Regions from separate parts of the Peribacillus sp. GL_122 genome, predicted to be linked through region 3. Evidence: a T-box and tRNA genes for the amino acid it is inferred to sense, from the RefSeq annotation. Region 3 holds a T-box; the other regions hold tRNA genes.

Region 1 (4,983 bases), 980 kb from region 3:
CCCTGTGAGAGTAGGACGTCGCCAAGCAGTTTCATATGGAGGATTAGCTCAGCTGGGAGAGCATCTGCCTTACAAGCAGAGGGTCGGCGGTTCGATCCCGTCATCCTCCACCATTTTACACCTGCCGGTGTAGCTCAACTGGTAGAGCAACTGACTTGTAATCAGTAGGTTGGGGGTTCAAGTCCTCTTGCCGGCACCATTTTAAGATAGTACAAGCACGAGCCATTAGCTCAGTTGGTAGAGCATCTGACTTTTAATCAGAGGGTCGAAGGTTCGAATCCTTCATGGCTCACCATTTTATATGCGGGTGTGGCGGAATTGGCAGACGCACCAGACTTAGGATCTGGCGCCGCAAGGCGTGGGGGTTCAAGTCCCTTCACCCGCATCTTTCATGCGGAAGTAGTTCAGTGGTAGAATACAACCTTGCCAAGGTTGGGGTCGCGGGTTCGAATCCCGTCTTCCGCTCCACTTTTCGTATGTGCCGGGGTGGCGGAACTGGCAGACGCACAGGACTTAAAATCCTGCGGTAGGTGACTACCGTACCGGTTCGATTCCGGTCCTCGGCACCATCATAATATGCGCCCGTAGCTCAATTGGATAGAGCATCTGACTACGAATCAGAAGGTTGTAGGTTCGACTCCCGCCGGGCGCACCATGTTTTTATTGCGGGAAGTAGCTCAGCTTGGTAGAGCACTTGGTTTGGGACCAAGGGGTCGCAGGTTCGAATCCTGTCTTCCCGACCACGTGATTTTTAATGAATGGGGCCTTAGCTCAGCTGGGAGAGCGCCTGCCTTGCACGCAGGAGGTCAGCGGTTCGATCCCGCTAGGCTCCACCATTTTTCAATCAGATACTTATATTATATTGGCGGTGTAGCTCAGCTGGCTAGAGCGTACGGTTCATACCCGTGAGGTCGGGGGTTCGATCCCCTCCGCCGCTACCAATAAATATAAGGACCTTTAGCTCAGCTGGTTAGAGCAGACGGCTCATAACCGTCCGGTCGTAGGTTCGAGTCCTACAAGGTCCACCATATTCACTTTTCAAAAGCCATGGAGGTATACCCAAGTTCGGCTGAAGGGATCGGTCTTGAAAACCGACAGGGGAGTCAAATCCCGCGGGGGTTCGAATCCCTCTACCTCCTCCATTTTTTCAAAAAAGCAACAAGTTGTTTTGAAACACCCTTACATAATGGATGTGGACAAAACGATATACACGAAAACTTGATGCAAATCGTTTCATTATTACCGTCGCGGGGTGGAGCAGTCCGGTAGCTCGTCGGGCTCATAACCCGAAGGTCGCAGGTTCAAATCCTGTCCCCGCAATTATTAGGTCCCGTGGTGTAGCGGTTAACATGCCTGCCTGTCACGCAGGAGATCGCGGGTTCGATTCCCGTCGGGACCGCCATTCTTTAAATTTGATACATATGTGGCTCAGTAGCTCAGTCGGTAGAGCAAAGGACTGAAAATCCTTGTGTCGGCGGTTCGATTCCGTCCTGAGCCACCATATTTCAAAAAATTACGGCGATTGTGGCGAAGTGGTTAACGCACCTGATTGTGGTTCAGGCATTCGTGGGTTCGATTCCCATCAGTCGCCCCATTTCGCGGGTGTAGTTTAGTGGTAAAACCTCAGCCTTCCAAGCTGATGATGAGGGTTCGATTCCCTTCACCCGCTCCAAATATGGGCCTATAGCTCAGCTGGTTAGAGCGCACGCCTGATAAGCGTGAGGTCGATGGTTCGAGTCCATTTAGGCCCACCATATTCATTGTTCCGCAGTAGCTCAGTGGTAGAGCATTCGGCTGTTAACCGAACGGTCGTAGGTTCGAGTCCTACCTGCGGAGCCATGGGGAAGTACTCAAGAGGCTGAAGAGGCGCCCCTGCTAAGGGTGTAGGTCGCGCGAGCGGCGCGAGGGTTCAAATCCCTCCTTCTCCGCCAGTTGGCCCGTTGGTCAAGCGGTTAAGACACCGCCCTTTCACGGCGGTAACACGGGTTCGAATCCCGTACGGGTCATAACAAAAAAGGAAGCATACATTCATGTATGCTTCTTTTTTTCATTTCTTTTCATTGATATAACTATCTTTTTGTTTATAGGGAATGTCTCCAAGATTGGATTCTATATTTTCTTCTTCAAGTGTATCTTCATATTCCTTTTGCTTTTTGTTCGTTATATTCACTCTATTTTTTCCTTCGATATTATTTGCGGCAAATCCTTCATAGTCTTCAGGAAACCCGTTCGTTTCATCCTCGGTTTTATAAAGGTCATTATAATTATCATGATCTCCTGTGTAATCGGATGGTGTTTCGGATGTACCGAATTTGGCAACTTCACCAAAGCTATCTTCTTTATCCACCATTTTGATTCCATGACGATTTTCAAAATGATCACCCTTGGATGGAATCAGTATTTCCTCTTCCACAGGCCGGTCTTGTGAAAGTGGCCGTTCTGGGGCGTGCTCGACACAGTAGAGGGTGCTTGGGATCGCTTCAAGCCTCTCGATGGGGATTTCCCTATTGCAGGTTTTACAATGGCCATACGAACCTTCCTCCATGGCTTTCAAAGCTTCATCGATTTTCTCCATTTCGGATTGTGCATGCTCATCGAGTGCTTGATTCCGTTCCATCTCGAATAGTTCGGTTCCTAGGTCAGCAGGATGATTATCATAGGCTGATAATTCCCCTACGGATTCGGTCTGGCTTTTCTCCAGAACGGATTGTTCATCATTTTGAATTCTATTACTTAGCTCATTTTTTTCTTGAAGCAGTTCTTTTTGAAATTTTTGCGTTTGTTGTTTCGTTGCCATATCGGATTCACTCCTTCTAAAGTCTAAATCTCATTTTATAATGGTAGGATGGTTGTATTATCTATTACCCGAATCGGGGTATAGGAAAACAATATGGAACGGATGATAGAAAAAAAGGACTGAGCGATGAGCTCAGTCCTCGGAGATTATATAAGATAGCTGATGAATAATCCAATGGCCATGAGTAAGCCAAAGAAGGTGTTCGTTTGTGCCGTGGCTTTCATTGCTGGCACCATCGTGATCGGCTGCGTTTTACCTACGAAGCCTTTGATTGCGGCCAGGGCTTTCGGGATGCTTAGGAAGGCAAGGAGGATCCACGCCGTTACGCTTCCGGTAAGGACTAGCCCAACTAGCCATAGATAAGAGAAGGCGAACATGATTGCCATGAATGTCAAGGCGTTTTTCCGACCCATGACTACCGGCATCGTTTTGCGGCCATGTGCCTTATCTCCGTCATGGTCACGTAGGTTATTGGATAAGTTGATCAATCCGACCAATATTCCACTTGGAATGGCAATTAAGATAGCTGTTGAAGAAACATCACCGGTTTGAATGAAAAAGGCGATCAGGATTATCAAAAAGCCCATGAACAATCCAGAAAAAAGTTCCCCGAATGGTGTATATGAAATGGGCAGGGGGCCGCCTGTATAAAGATAGCCGACAAGCATGCAAACCAGTCCTACTGCAGCAAGCCACCAAGATGATGCGGCACAGATATAGATTCCAACTATCAAGGCGATGGCATACATGCCAAGGGCCAAGTTCATGATTAGTTTGGGGGTCATCCCATGACGGACGATCCCGCCGCCAATGCCTACGGATTCCTCCGTATCCAAGCCTCTCTTGAAATCATAGTATTCATTGAATAAATTGGTTGCAGCTTGAATCAGGATACTTGCAATCATCATGGCAGCGAATAATAACCAATTCACTCCATCTTCCAAAAGTGCAATAACAGTTCCAAGTAAGACTGGGACAAAAGCTGCGGTTAGTGTATGTGGACGAATTAACTCCCACCAAATCTTCCAGGTCCGTTTAAGGGGAAGTCCGTCGTATTCTGTTTGCATTATTTCTCTCCTCAAAATCATTATTGGTTCTCTCGAAATTATAACAAATATTGAAATGTTGCACAAAAGGTAATCCTAATAAATACAGGAAAAGTGGGCAAGGGTGATATTTGGAATTCATGGATGGGGCATTTCCAGAATCAAGGATATTTCTCTACATTCGCTAAGATTCATATAATAAGGAAAAAAGCAGGAAAGAATCGTTTGGTAAAGGGGCGTTTTATTGACATGAGGTTCAAGGGAGGTGTATCTTTAAATAGGTTAAAAAGCTTTTAAAATGTACATTTGGGGGGATTTTTTTGGCTATCTCAGAGGAAACTGAACAGTTTCAGGGACTGGCTTCAGCTATACAAAAGGCGAAGGACTTGAATGATCAAGTTCTATTCAGTCATATTAAGAAAGTTAATTGCAACAACCCCCTTTCATTTTATCAAGCTGGAAGAGAACGGTACGCGGGTGAGCGCTTTTTCTGGGAGGACCCTGCAAAGGAAATAACCATCACCGGTTTAGGCAATGTTAAGAAACTCAAAGCGGCATCGAATGCCGAACGTTATAGAGAAGTCGAAAAGAGCTGGATCAAACTGCAGAATACTGCTGTCAAAACAGGAGTGACCGATGTAGAAGCGACAGGTCCTATACTGTTTGGGGGCTTTTCTTTTGATTATGAAACTAACAGTACACTCCTGTGGAATCAGTTCGGGGACAACCTGTTTTATATACCTGCCTTCATGCTGTCAATAGTGGGGAATCAAGCTTACTTAACGACAAACTTACTTTGTTCGCCTGATGATTCAGAAAAACTCTTCATAGATATGATAAATGAACGGGAAGCTTTCCTTTTCGAAAGCTTGGATGGCAATGGATCGGGTGCAAATTCCCTTGTTATGCAGAGGGAAGTCGAACCTGAGAAATGGAAGCGGACGGTCGAAGAGGCTGTTCAGGAAATCAAGACGACAGATCTCGACAAGATCGTTTTGGCAAGGGAGCTTAGACTTGGTTTTGAACGTTCCATCGATTCAGGGAAAGTGCTTGAACAATTGATTGCTGAGCAGCCATTAAGCTATATTTTCAGTTTGGAGGCTGGCGGTGACTGTTTTGTAGGTGCCACCCCTGAACGTT
Region 2 (4,983 bases), 2.4 Mb from region 3:
AAAAATCAACATTAACATTTAACACAGCCATAAAAAACTCCCTTCCAAGTCGACTATTATGAACATCATGCCTTGTCCACTTTTTTTACAGTCTACCTGAAAAGGGTAACATCAAGTCGAAGTCAGACATTACCTAGGTCGGAAAAATATAACAGCATTTTCAGCCTGAGCGTTTACAAACCCATTCCTAACCATACATAATACAACATCACTTATAGGAGCACCTACCCGTAGGAACTTTCTACACGGGGATGCGCTTCCGATTATTTCAATTTTAGCAATATTCTCAAAGTTTTCTTCATCTCTTACTATAATGACTACATCTGGACGCTTATTACTCATACAACCACCTCCTTTTGATGTCATAAATTAAATTATTCAGATGTACATGAAGTTGTCGCGGCTTTTTATTAATAAATTTCTAGGAAATAATTATCATTTTAAAGCAATGGGAGAGTCGCTAGATTCTTATCGAATAAACTTCACCGCGAGGTTGCCACGGAGATCAATCGGCAGCTTTGTTCCGCTAACAGGTAACGTTAGTTCAAACAACCGCCCTTTCAGTGGGCGTTTTTTCTAGGGCGAAAATCAAAACATTCTGATTTAACATAGCCTAAATAAAAACGCACGACTAAAAATCCGTGAAGACACGAAAAAACGGCTTTCCAATTAAGGAAAACCGCTTTATATCGTCGTTCTAAGATACCGGTGGCCGGGGTCGAACCGGCACTCCAATAGAAGAAAGGCGACCAATTTGCGGTCTTCTTCTACTTACACGGACGTATCGCCAATGCGCCTGTTCATATAGTCAACAGTAGTCTCAGGATACTCTGTATTGGTTTCCAATAAAAAATTTTATATCCATATGGTTACTTAATAGTTTAAGATTATTTGTTAATATTTTATGTTATTATCATAATGGTTAGCTTATCCATAAAAGGATGTAACTGAAATGAGTGATAATCGAACTATGACTCGGAGGAACTTATAATGAATAAATTTAGATGGTCAATGGTTGGACTTATAGTAGCTGCAGCAGCTATTTCAGTAATAATAACAATCAATCAGAACGCTAAAAATTATGAAGCAAAGCAAGAAGATACGGCTCCTGTTTTGGAGACAACGGAAGTGGAATACGAGACAACTGAAGAAGAAGATACGGAAGTAGAAACAATAAAAAATGAAAAAATTCTATATGAACTAGGTCTTGGCCCATCTTCAAAAAGAGAAGACGTTATGAAAACAATGCACAGTATGACTCATCAAAAAGTAGTTTCTGAAGAAAAATGGTACAACCTTGAAATGAATTCTGAAAACATCAATGCAGTCTATGAATTCATTAATGATAGCGAAGTTATTGACTATAAAAGTGAATTGCTAAGAATCGTAGGAAACTGGAAAGAAGGAAACTTCGACAATATAGTGGAAGATCACAATTACCTTTGGGGAGAACAAAATGGAAATGTCGGTAAAGCTACTGGAACTCTTACTCCTGAAGAAGAAGCCCAATTTATTAAAGCAAACTTTGAATAGTCATTACAAATCGAGCCCCTATTGTTTATATTAATATAAACAATAGGGGCTATTTCCGCTGACCCCCGAAGTGAAAATTTGATTCGCGGATTTATAATTCAGCAGATTCAGAGATATTCGCCCCCTGCCTTGGGGTAAATCGGTCATACCCCGGCTGCCACTCCCGATACACACGCATATGTCTTCGTTGGCACACGAATTGCTTTATTATTTTATTCATTTCGTTGTATGAAGCACGCAATTCTAGTTAACATAATAGACATTCGAGGCAGTCGATATGCAACACAAACCGCGTCATAACAACGTTTGTGCACAACGGATTATTATCGAATATACACTTATGTAAACATCGTTGATTTAACGCGATTTATACTACGCTAATAAGGGCGATGTACCCCGCTATACTGCATAATGCTGTCGGCCATTCCGTGTATAGGACACTGCATAAACGGTAAGCTGAGCCCCGGAGTTTCAGACGCCTATACCCACGAGGAGCACCGTGCAGGTGAAACGCCCCTCAGCCCTGGTATACGCCCTGTATTCGGAATACTTCGGAATGATCCCGTATCTTATCCTTTTAATACTCTCGGTAACAATTATTGACCGCCTTTGCTATGTCTAATTTAATCGTGTAATGCGTCGAAATGACGAAAGCTCATTCCGGTAGTATTTTATCGTATGTTCACGGATATTCCTTATTTCCCCATCCTTCAAAAACAACGCCAGTGCGTCGTCGAAGTCAAGGAAATCTGACCGCATGCTCCCACGCAGCTTCGAAATATCTTCCGTTGCTAAATCGTTATTACTCTTTTCCTTGCCAATTTTCGCCACTCCAGTACGGTTAATTACCCGATACAGCGCGTACGATTCGCCGCGTACGACTTTTACCTACAAAATCGTGCGCATACAACGAAAAAACGGCGACCTACCATTGCGGGTAGATTGCCGTCAAATCGACGTTTATATTAACGTATGTGATACCGGTGGCCGGGGTCGAACCGGCACTCCAGAGGAACACGATTTTGAGTCGTGCGCGTCTGCCAATTCCGCCACACCGGCATGTATGTTGGAGGCGGCAACCGGAATCGAACCGGTGGTAAAGGTTTTGCAGACCTCTGCCTTACCGCTTGGCTATGCCGCCAACGTTTTTGGAGCGAAAGACGGGATTCGAACCCGCGACCCCAACCTTGGCAAGGTTGTATTCTACCACTGAACTACTTTCGCATATGGCTGGGCTAGAAGGGATCGAACCTTCGCATGACGGAATCAAAATCCGTTGCCTTACCGCTTGGCTATAGCCCATTAACGTTGTATTCATTATATCACATTTATTGAAAAATGGGGCGACTGATGGGAATCGAACCCACGAATGCCTGAACCACAATCAGGTGCGTTAACCACTTCGCCACAACCGCCATTATAAGATTGAAATTGGCAGGGGTAGTAGGACTCGAACCCACACTGGAGGTTTTGGAGACCTCTGTTCTACCTTTAAACTATACCCCTATAAGATGGTGGAGGGGGGCAGATTCGAACTGCCGAACCCTAAGGAGCGGATTTACAGTCCGCCGCGTTTAGCCACTTCGCTACCCCTCCGCATATGGATGAAACATGGTGCCGGCAAGAGGACTTGAACCCCCAACCTACTGATTACAAGTCAGTTGCTCTACCAGTTGAGCTACACCGGCACTACAATGGTGGCTCAGGACGGAATCGAACCGCCGACACAAGGATTTTCAGTCCTTTGCTCTACCGACTGAGCTACTGAGCCAAACAATGAAAATGGCGGTCCCGACGGGAATCGAACCCGCGATCTCCTGCGTGACAGGCAGGCATGTTAACCGCTACACCACGGGACCATAGATTGCGGGGACAGGATTTGAACCTGCGACCTTCGGGTTATGAGCCCGACGAGCTACCGGACTGCTCCACCCCGCGACGTTAATAATGTTGCTATTAGGAATCAAGTTTTCGTGTTTAGCGTTTCAATAGGATGGATAATCAAACCCATTATGTAGAAACAACTTGTTCTTATTGAAAAATGGTGGAGGATGACGGGATCGAACCGCCGACCCTCTGCTTGTAAGGCAGATGCTCTCCCAGCTGAGCTAATCCTCCAATATGTTGTCTTAATGGTGACCCGTACGGGATTCGAACCCGTGTTACCGCCGTGAAAGGGCGGTGTCTTAACCGCTTGACCAACGGGCCAGGTATAAAATGGCGGAGAGCAAGGGATTTGAACCCTTGAGACAGGGTTACCCGTCTACACGATTTCCAATCGTGCTCCTTCGGCCACTCGGACAGCTCTCCAATAATGGCTCCGCAGGTAGGACTCGAACCTACGACCGTTCGGTTAACAGCCGAATGCTCTACCACTGAGCTACTGCGGAACAATATAAGCTTGGCGACGTCCTACTCTCACAGGGGGAAACCCCCAACTACCATCGGCGCTGAAGAGCTTAACTGCCGTGTTCGGAATGGGAACGGGTGTGACCTCTTCGCTATCGTCACCAAACATTGTTAGCATTTTCAAGACATATATTAGTATAACATCTTTTTGAGAAAATGCAAGAAGAAATTTTCATTCCTTCAAAACTAGATAATAAGAAGGTATTTCATTTTTTTAAAGCGTTGGTTAAGTCCTCGATCTATTAGTATCAGTCAGCTCCACATGTCGCCACGCTTCCACCTCTGACCTATCAACCTGATCATCTTTCAGGGATCTTACTAGCTTGCGCCATGGGAAATCTCATCTTGAGGGGGGCTTCATGCTTAGATGCTTTCAGCACTTATCCCGTCCGCACGTAGCTACCCAGCTATGCCTTTGGCAAGACAACTGGTACACCAGCGGTGCGTCCATCCCGGTCCTCTCGTACTAAGGACAGCTCCTCTCAAATTTCCTGCGCCCGCGACGGATAGGGACCGAACTGTCTCACGACGTTCTGAACCCAGCTCGCGTACCGCTTTAATGGGCGAACAGCCCAACCCTTGGGACCGACTACAGCCCCAGGATGCGATGAGCCGACATCGAGGTGCCAAACCTCCCCGTCGATGTGGACTCTTGGGGGAGATAAGCCTGTTATCCCCGGGGTAGCTTTTATCCGTTGAGCGATGGCCCTTCCATGCGGAACCACCGGATCACTAAGCCCGACTTTCGTCCCTGCTCGACTTGTAGGTCTCGCAGTCAAGCTCCCTTGTGCCTTTACACTCTACGAATGATTTCCAACCATTCTGAGGGAACCTTTGGGCGCCTCCGTTACTCTTTAGGAGGCGACCGCCCCAGTCAAACTGCCCACCTGACACTGTCTCCCACCCCGATAAGGGGCGCGGGTTAGAATTTCAATACAGCCAGGGTAGTATCCCACCAACGCCTCCACCGAAGCTAGCGCTCCGGCTTCTCAGGCTCCTACCTATCCTGTACAAGCTGTACCAAAATTCAATATCAGGCTG
Region 3 (4,983 bases):
AGGGTCCGATCTTGACATCCTTGATGATTTTAGCAATGTATATCGGGTTATCTTCTTTCGCTTCAACTTTGACACTGATATAATCAGTTGCTTTTTCAGCTGCCTCTTCTTTCTCGACAACCGGCCATTTCACTTCCCGTCCTAGAATGGCTGCCACTTCGTATGCAACACCAAGCATGCTCAATGCGTCGGAACGGTTTGGAGTCAGCCCAAGTTCCAGCACTTCATCACTTAGACCAAGTTCCTCCAATGCATCTTTCCCTACTTCCACATCATTAGGGAAGACGAAGATACCTGTAGCATAATCCTTGGAAACGAGCTTGGATTCGAAGCCCAATTCCTGAAGCGAGCAAATCATCCCGTGCGATTCCTCTCCACGAAGTTTCGCTTTCTTGATTTTGAAATTACCTGGAAGGACTGCGCCAACAGTAGCGACTGCGACCTTTTGGCCTTTATCGACATTCGGTGCTCCACAGATGATCTGAACGGGATTTTCGGCCCCGATATCAACTTGGCATTTATTCAATTTATCCGCATTTGGATGCTGTTCACGTTCAATGACATGCCCGATGACGACCCCTTTTAGCCCTTCACTTTTCTTTTCCACCCCTTCAACCTCAATGCCGCTTTTCGTGATTTTGTCAGCTAGCTCCGTCGCATTGATGCCTGAAAGGTCAACATAATCTTGTAACCATTTATATGACACAAACATGGTAGGTCCTCCTTTTTAAAATAAAAATTTATGCTTCGTGATGGTTGAATTGTTTTAAGAATCGAACATCATTCGTATAGAAATGACGGATATCATCCACACCGTACTTCAACATGGCAATCCGTTCCACGCCGATTCCAAATGCGAATCCAGAGTATTTCTTGGAATCGAAGCCAGCCATTTCAAGGACGTTCGGATGAACGATCCCGCCGCCAAGCACTTCGATCCAGCCTGTTTGTTTACATACGCTGCAGCCTTTACCACCACAGATTTTACAAGAAATATCCACTTCGACGGAAGGCTCCGTAAATGGGAAGAAACTTGGACGAAGACGGATTTCTCGGTCTTGCCCGAATACTTTTTTCGCAAATACGTCCAGCGTTCCTTTCAGGTCGCTCATGCTGATGTTCTCATCAATGACCAAGCCCTCAATTTGCTGGAATTGATGGGAGTGTGTAGCATCATCGTTATCACGGCGATATACTTTTCCTGGGCAAATGATTTTAACAGGACCTTGCCCTTTATGTTTTTCCATCGTTCTGGCTTGAACAGGTGAAGTGTGTGTACGCATCAGGATTTCATCCGTTATGTAGAAGGAATCCTGCATATCACGTGCCGGATGGCTTTTTGGCAAGTTAAGTGCCTCGAAGTTGTAGTAGTCGCTTTCGACTTCAGGACCTTCCGCAACGGTATAACCCATACCGATGAATAAGTCTTCGATTTCTTCCACGACACGTGTTAATGGGTGAAGATTCCCCTTGTTAACCGGACGTCCAGGAAGTGTGACGTCAATCGTTTCAGTTGCTAGCTTTGCATTGACTGCCGCAGTTTCAAGTGCTTTTTGTTTCTCCTCGATCTTTGTTGCGATCGCTTCCCTTACATCATTGGCCAGTGCCCCGATTTTCGGGCGTTCTTCGGCAGATAATTTACCCATGCCGCGTAATACCTCAGTGATTGGCCCTTTTTTCCCTAAATAAGCAACTCGGACTTCATTCAGTTCTTTTAATTCGGAAGCGGCGGCAACTTTTTGCAACGCTTCTTCCTGCAGTTCTAGTAAACGTTCCTGCATCATGTCTTCCTCCTTTATTTTCCTTTTGTAAAAATGAACACAAAAAAACCCCAATCCCTAAAGGGACGAGGTTTATGTATCGCGGTACCACCCTTATTAGTGCACGAACAAAAAAACTTCTGCACTCACTTCATTAAAAATAACGGCTCTTCACCGGAACATTTTTCGGACATCATGTCTTCCCAATGCCAACTCGAAAGGTGAATTCCCTTAAGCAGTGCCATAAAAATGCTTTCAGTCAAGGCATTTTTTCCCTGGATATGGTTAACTTAAGCTACTACTCTTTGTCATCGTTGTTTTCATTATAAAATTCTGTTTTATTATATTATAATTCTTCGGCCGTTTCAAATCGATTTTCGTAAATAGTACATTAAAATCCCGGCAGCGATCCCCACATTCAATGATTCGCTTTTTCCGTAGATGGGAATATAAAGGTTTTTAGTCGTTTTCTCCAGTAATTCCTTCGATACTCCTTGGCCTTCATTACCGACCAACAGGGCAAACCTGGAAGACTTTCCCACTTCTTCAAATGGCGATGCGCCTTCTAATGCCGTGCCATATACCGGTGTGCCGCTTTCCTTCAGCTCATCGATGATTTCGAAAAGGTTTCCTTTAATGACAGGCATATGAAAGAGGCTCCCTTGCGTCGAACGGACCACTTTGGGATTATACAAGTCAGCACACCCTTCGCCAAGTATGACTGCATCGATTCCAGCTGCATCCGCTGTCCTGATCATCGTTCCAATATTCCCCGGATCTTGTACAGCATCGATCAACAAAAGTTTATCCGGATTGATGGACGCCATGCTCGTTGATTTCTGTTCACAAACAGCAGCAATTCCCTGCGGGGCTTCGGTATCACAAATCGCCTTCATAATATCATTTTTCACATAAATGAGTTCTGTGCCTTCCACCTTAAAATGTGCAGGCATTTCAGTTTCTTCATTGATGATCACTTCCAAGACGATTTCTTCTTTTAAGGCTTCTTCAACTAGGTGAAAACCCTCGACTAAATATTTCCCTGTTTTATCTCGTTCTTTTTTCGTCAAAAGTTTTTTCCATTGCTTAACTTGCGGGTTTTTTACGGATTCAATATATTTCAAGGGTAAACGCTCCTTTAACTTCACACTGATTTTCCTATTATAACGCAATTCACATACATATTGCATGTGAGTTTGTGAAATGCTATTAATGTCAGTCATTATGTGTTAGAGGAGGAATAATTATGAATTTAAACTTACGTAATGCGATCATCCAAAATGTATCTGGAAATTCGCAAGATCAGTTGGAAGACACGATTGTCGATGCCATACAAAATGGCGAGGAAAAAATGCTACCTGGATTGGGAGTCTTATTCGAGGTCATCTGGCAAAATTCATCTGAGCAGGAAAAACAGGAAATGATCACTGCCCTTGAAGCAGGATTAAAAAAATAACAGCCTTCAAAGGCTGTTATTTTTTTGATTTCGCTTCGCAAGCCTTCAGTTCTTCGATGGAGACTTCTTCATCAAGCAGCAAGATGAATTTTTTTGCGCTCACTTCTTCAAGCATCGCTTTTGTCTCATCATAAGAGTAGCCGTATTTCGTGAAAAAGCTGCGTAAATCTCCAGATCCTTCATCTGTGAAGTAGTGGAAGATTCTTAAAAAAAGAGTGTCCTCCTTATCCTGATTGGCGATGATCAGTATATCCGTATGTTCATTTCCAAGCTGCACATTATTTTTTATATTAGCTGCTACTGTCATTTGGGTGCCAGATATGCCTTTAGCTTTTAAGTCTTGAATTGCAGCAAGTAGTTCCGGATTAGAGTCAAAAACACCATATACGTTTTTTTCCATGTTTCTCCCCCTCCTTGTTACTCTACTTAAAATAATACCTTTGTCATTATACCTTGCAGCTTTAACAATAAACAAGCAAATAGTCTATTGAGAATTCCTGACTAAAGAACAAGGGAACCCTTTGCCTAAAGGTTTTTTTAAAAAAAACAGCCTGGTTCAGTTTGCAGATAAAAAGGGTTCGAAAAATATATCCTTCATCAAACGAACCAACTGAACCAAAGTAATATCTTCAACTCATCATCATGTATGATTTCTATCAAAGGGAGACCCCGCGTAAAGCGAATGCCTAGAATGGAAATCAACGTCCCAATTTTACAAGCCATAAAGAAACTGCAGACAAACTCGATTTTCATCTAGTTTGTCTACAGTCTGAAAAGCCTTGTGCAGGCAGTTATTTTGCGTATTACAGATTGTCGGTATTGATTCGATTTTTGATGTATTCATCCTGCAAGCCTTCCTCTTGCTGCCCGCTGGCATTCGGGCTCACGGTCCGATCCAGTGATCCTTGAGCATCAAGGGCTTTATCAGTATCAGCAGAAAACGGGTCTGCATGAGGGTCGCTTGCTAGTGTTCCTTCATAATTCCCTGGTTTTTTCTTCTTGAATTTTTCTGTGGAGTTCCCCCAGATTTCCCTTTCTTGAGCTCGCTTTGTATCCAGCTCTTCATTTCCAAAGATGTTCGCAGAATTCCCATGCAGTTCTTCGCTTCTTCCTGGCTGTGCCTCCACTTCCCCTGTTTGATAGGCATTTGCTGTTGTTTCAGGAAATAGGTTCGGGTCCGGATTGTTCACCACCCCTGTTTTAAGCGGATTCTCTGCAGGTTCGTCCGTTTCCTCCATGCGATTGGAAGTTATGCTCTCCCGTGCTGTTACGGTTTCCGATTCATCTATCAGAATCAGGAATTTTCCAGCCTCCACTTCATTTATATAAGCGGTGGCTTCACTATCAGCAAGCCCTAACTCACCTAGTCGGTTCCTTATATCTTCAGAACCCTCATTCAGGAAAAAGTGTTTCATCTTATCAATGAAGGAATCCTCGTTAGAGTTAGTAACGACGTCGACATCCGGATCACGCTTTTGATTGACGAAATCCAATTCTTCTTTCTTATCAGCCATTACCGTTATTTCTCCTTCATGGACCCCCTTTTCCTTGAGGGATTGAATAGCCTGGATTATTTCTCTTTCCGTATTAAAAACACCATATAATGTTTTTCCCATGCATCTTCCTCCTCCAATTATTCCGATATTTCTTCTTATGTGTATTTATACCCTGATGGGTGCCAATTAAACAAAAAGGATTGCCTTCCCTAGACTCGTACCTTTAATCAGTCTTTTAGACCCAAAAGAAGCCTGCAGTTTTAAAAACTGC

What was found. A T-box is a leader RNA that pairs with one kind of tRNA and senses whether it is charged. The one in region 3 lies ahead of pheS (phenylalanine--tRNA ligase subunit alpha), so its partner is inferred to be a tRNA-Phe.
Region 1: it encodes a tRNA-Phe, which carries the amino acid that the T-box ahead of pheS (phenylalanine--tRNA ligase subunit alpha) is inferred to sense. The anticodon was not compared.
Region 2: it encodes a tRNA-Phe, which carries the amino acid that the T-box ahead of pheS (phenylalanine--tRNA ligase subunit alpha) is inferred to sense. The anticodon was not compared.

What each region holds. Positions count from the first base shown of each region.
Region 1 covers NZ_CM174415.1:5,153,062-5,158,044, reverse strand. Annotated here, with positions in the region: rRNA gene rrf (5S ribosomal RNA) at 1-27, shown strand, start outside; tRNA gene AC3ISB_RS25090 (tRNA-Val) at 38-113, shown strand; tRNA gene AC3ISB_RS25085 (tRNA-Thr) at 124-199, shown strand; tRNA gene AC3ISB_RS25080 (tRNA-Lys) at 220-295, shown strand; tRNA gene AC3ISB_RS25075 (tRNA-Leu) at 304-385, shown strand; tRNA gene AC3ISB_RS25070 (tRNA-Gly) at 394-468, shown strand; tRNA gene AC3ISB_RS25065 (tRNA-Leu) at 481-569, shown strand; tRNA gene AC3ISB_RS25060 (tRNA-Arg) at 579-655, shown strand; tRNA gene AC3ISB_RS25055 (tRNA-Pro) at 667-743, shown strand; tRNA gene AC3ISB_RS25050 (tRNA-Ala) at 761-836, shown strand; tRNA gene AC3ISB_RS25045 (tRNA-Met) at 865-941, shown strand; tRNA gene AC3ISB_RS25040 (tRNA-Ile) at 952-1,028, shown strand; tRNA gene AC3ISB_RS25035 (tRNA-Ser) at 1,050-1,142, shown strand; tRNA gene AC3ISB_RS25030 (tRNA-Met) at 1,247-1,320, shown strand; tRNA gene AC3ISB_RS25025 (tRNA-Asp) at 1,327-1,402, shown strand; tRNA gene AC3ISB_RS25020 (tRNA-Phe) at 1,426-1,501, shown strand; tRNA gene AC3ISB_RS25015 (tRNA-His) at 1,519-1,594, shown strand; tRNA gene AC3ISB_RS25010 (tRNA-Gly) at 1,599-1,672, shown strand; tRNA gene AC3ISB_RS25005 (tRNA-Ile) at 1,678-1,754, shown strand; tRNA gene AC3ISB_RS25000 (tRNA-Asn) at 1,765-1,839, shown strand; tRNA gene AC3ISB_RS24995 (tRNA-Ser) at 1,841-1,931, shown strand; tRNA gene AC3ISB_RS24990 (tRNA-Glu) at 1,935-2,006, shown strand; gene AC3ISB_RS24985 (TraR/DksA C4-type zinc finger protein) at 2,048-2,797, opposite strand; gene AC3ISB_RS24980 (1,4-dihydroxy-2-naphthoate polyprenyltransferase) at 2,944-3,864, opposite strand; gene AC3ISB_RS24975 (isochorismate synthase) at 4,164-4,983, shown strand, end outside.
Region 2 covers NZ_CM174415.1:786,512-791,494, reverse strand. Annotated here, with positions in the region: gene AC3ISB_RS03830 (hypothetical protein) at 1-31, opposite strand, end outside; gene AC3ISB_RS03825 (hypothetical protein) at 130-342, opposite strand; gene AC3ISB_RS03820 (DUF6241 domain-containing protein) at 991-1,533, shown strand; tRNA gene AC3ISB_RS03815 (tRNA-Leu) at 2,512-2,592, opposite strand; tRNA gene AC3ISB_RS03810 (tRNA-Cys) at 2,601-2,674, opposite strand; tRNA gene AC3ISB_RS03805 (tRNA-Gly) at 2,683-2,757, opposite strand; tRNA gene AC3ISB_RS03800 (tRNA-Gln) at 2,761-2,835, opposite strand; tRNA gene AC3ISB_RS03795 (tRNA-His) at 2,873-2,948, opposite strand; tRNA gene AC3ISB_RS03790 (tRNA-Trp) at 2,966-3,039, opposite strand; tRNA gene AC3ISB_RS03785 (tRNA-Tyr) at 3,046-3,129, opposite strand; tRNA gene AC3ISB_RS03780 (tRNA-Thr) at 3,146-3,221, opposite strand; tRNA gene AC3ISB_RS03775 (tRNA-Phe) at 3,229-3,304, opposite strand; tRNA gene AC3ISB_RS03770 (tRNA-Asp) at 3,317-3,392, opposite strand; tRNA gene AC3ISB_RS03765 (tRNA-Met) at 3,398-3,471, opposite strand; tRNA gene AC3ISB_RS03760 (tRNA-Val) at 3,576-3,651, opposite strand; tRNA gene AC3ISB_RS03755 (tRNA-Glu) at 3,667-3,741, opposite strand; tRNA gene AC3ISB_RS03750 (tRNA-Ser) at 3,752-3,843, opposite strand; tRNA gene AC3ISB_RS03745 (tRNA-Asn) at 3,849-3,923, opposite strand; rRNA gene rrf (5S ribosomal RNA) at 3,933-4,048, opposite strand; rRNA gene AC3ISB_RS03735 (23S ribosomal RNA) at 4,165-4,983, opposite strand, start outside.
Region 3 covers NZ_CM174415.1:4,169,800-4,174,782, forward strand. Annotated here, with positions in the region: gene pheT (phenylalanine--tRNA ligase subunit beta) at 1-712, opposite strand, end outside; gene pheS (phenylalanine--tRNA ligase subunit alpha) at 741-1,781, opposite strand; T-box leader at 1,840-2,081, opposite strand; gene AC3ISB_RS20165 (TrmH family RNA methyltransferase) at 2,126-2,884, opposite strand; gene sspI (small acid-soluble spore protein SspI) at 3,007-3,216, shown strand; gene AC3ISB_RS20175 (general stress protein) at 3,233-3,616, opposite strand; gene AC3ISB_RS20180 (general stress protein) at 4,020-4,832, opposite strand.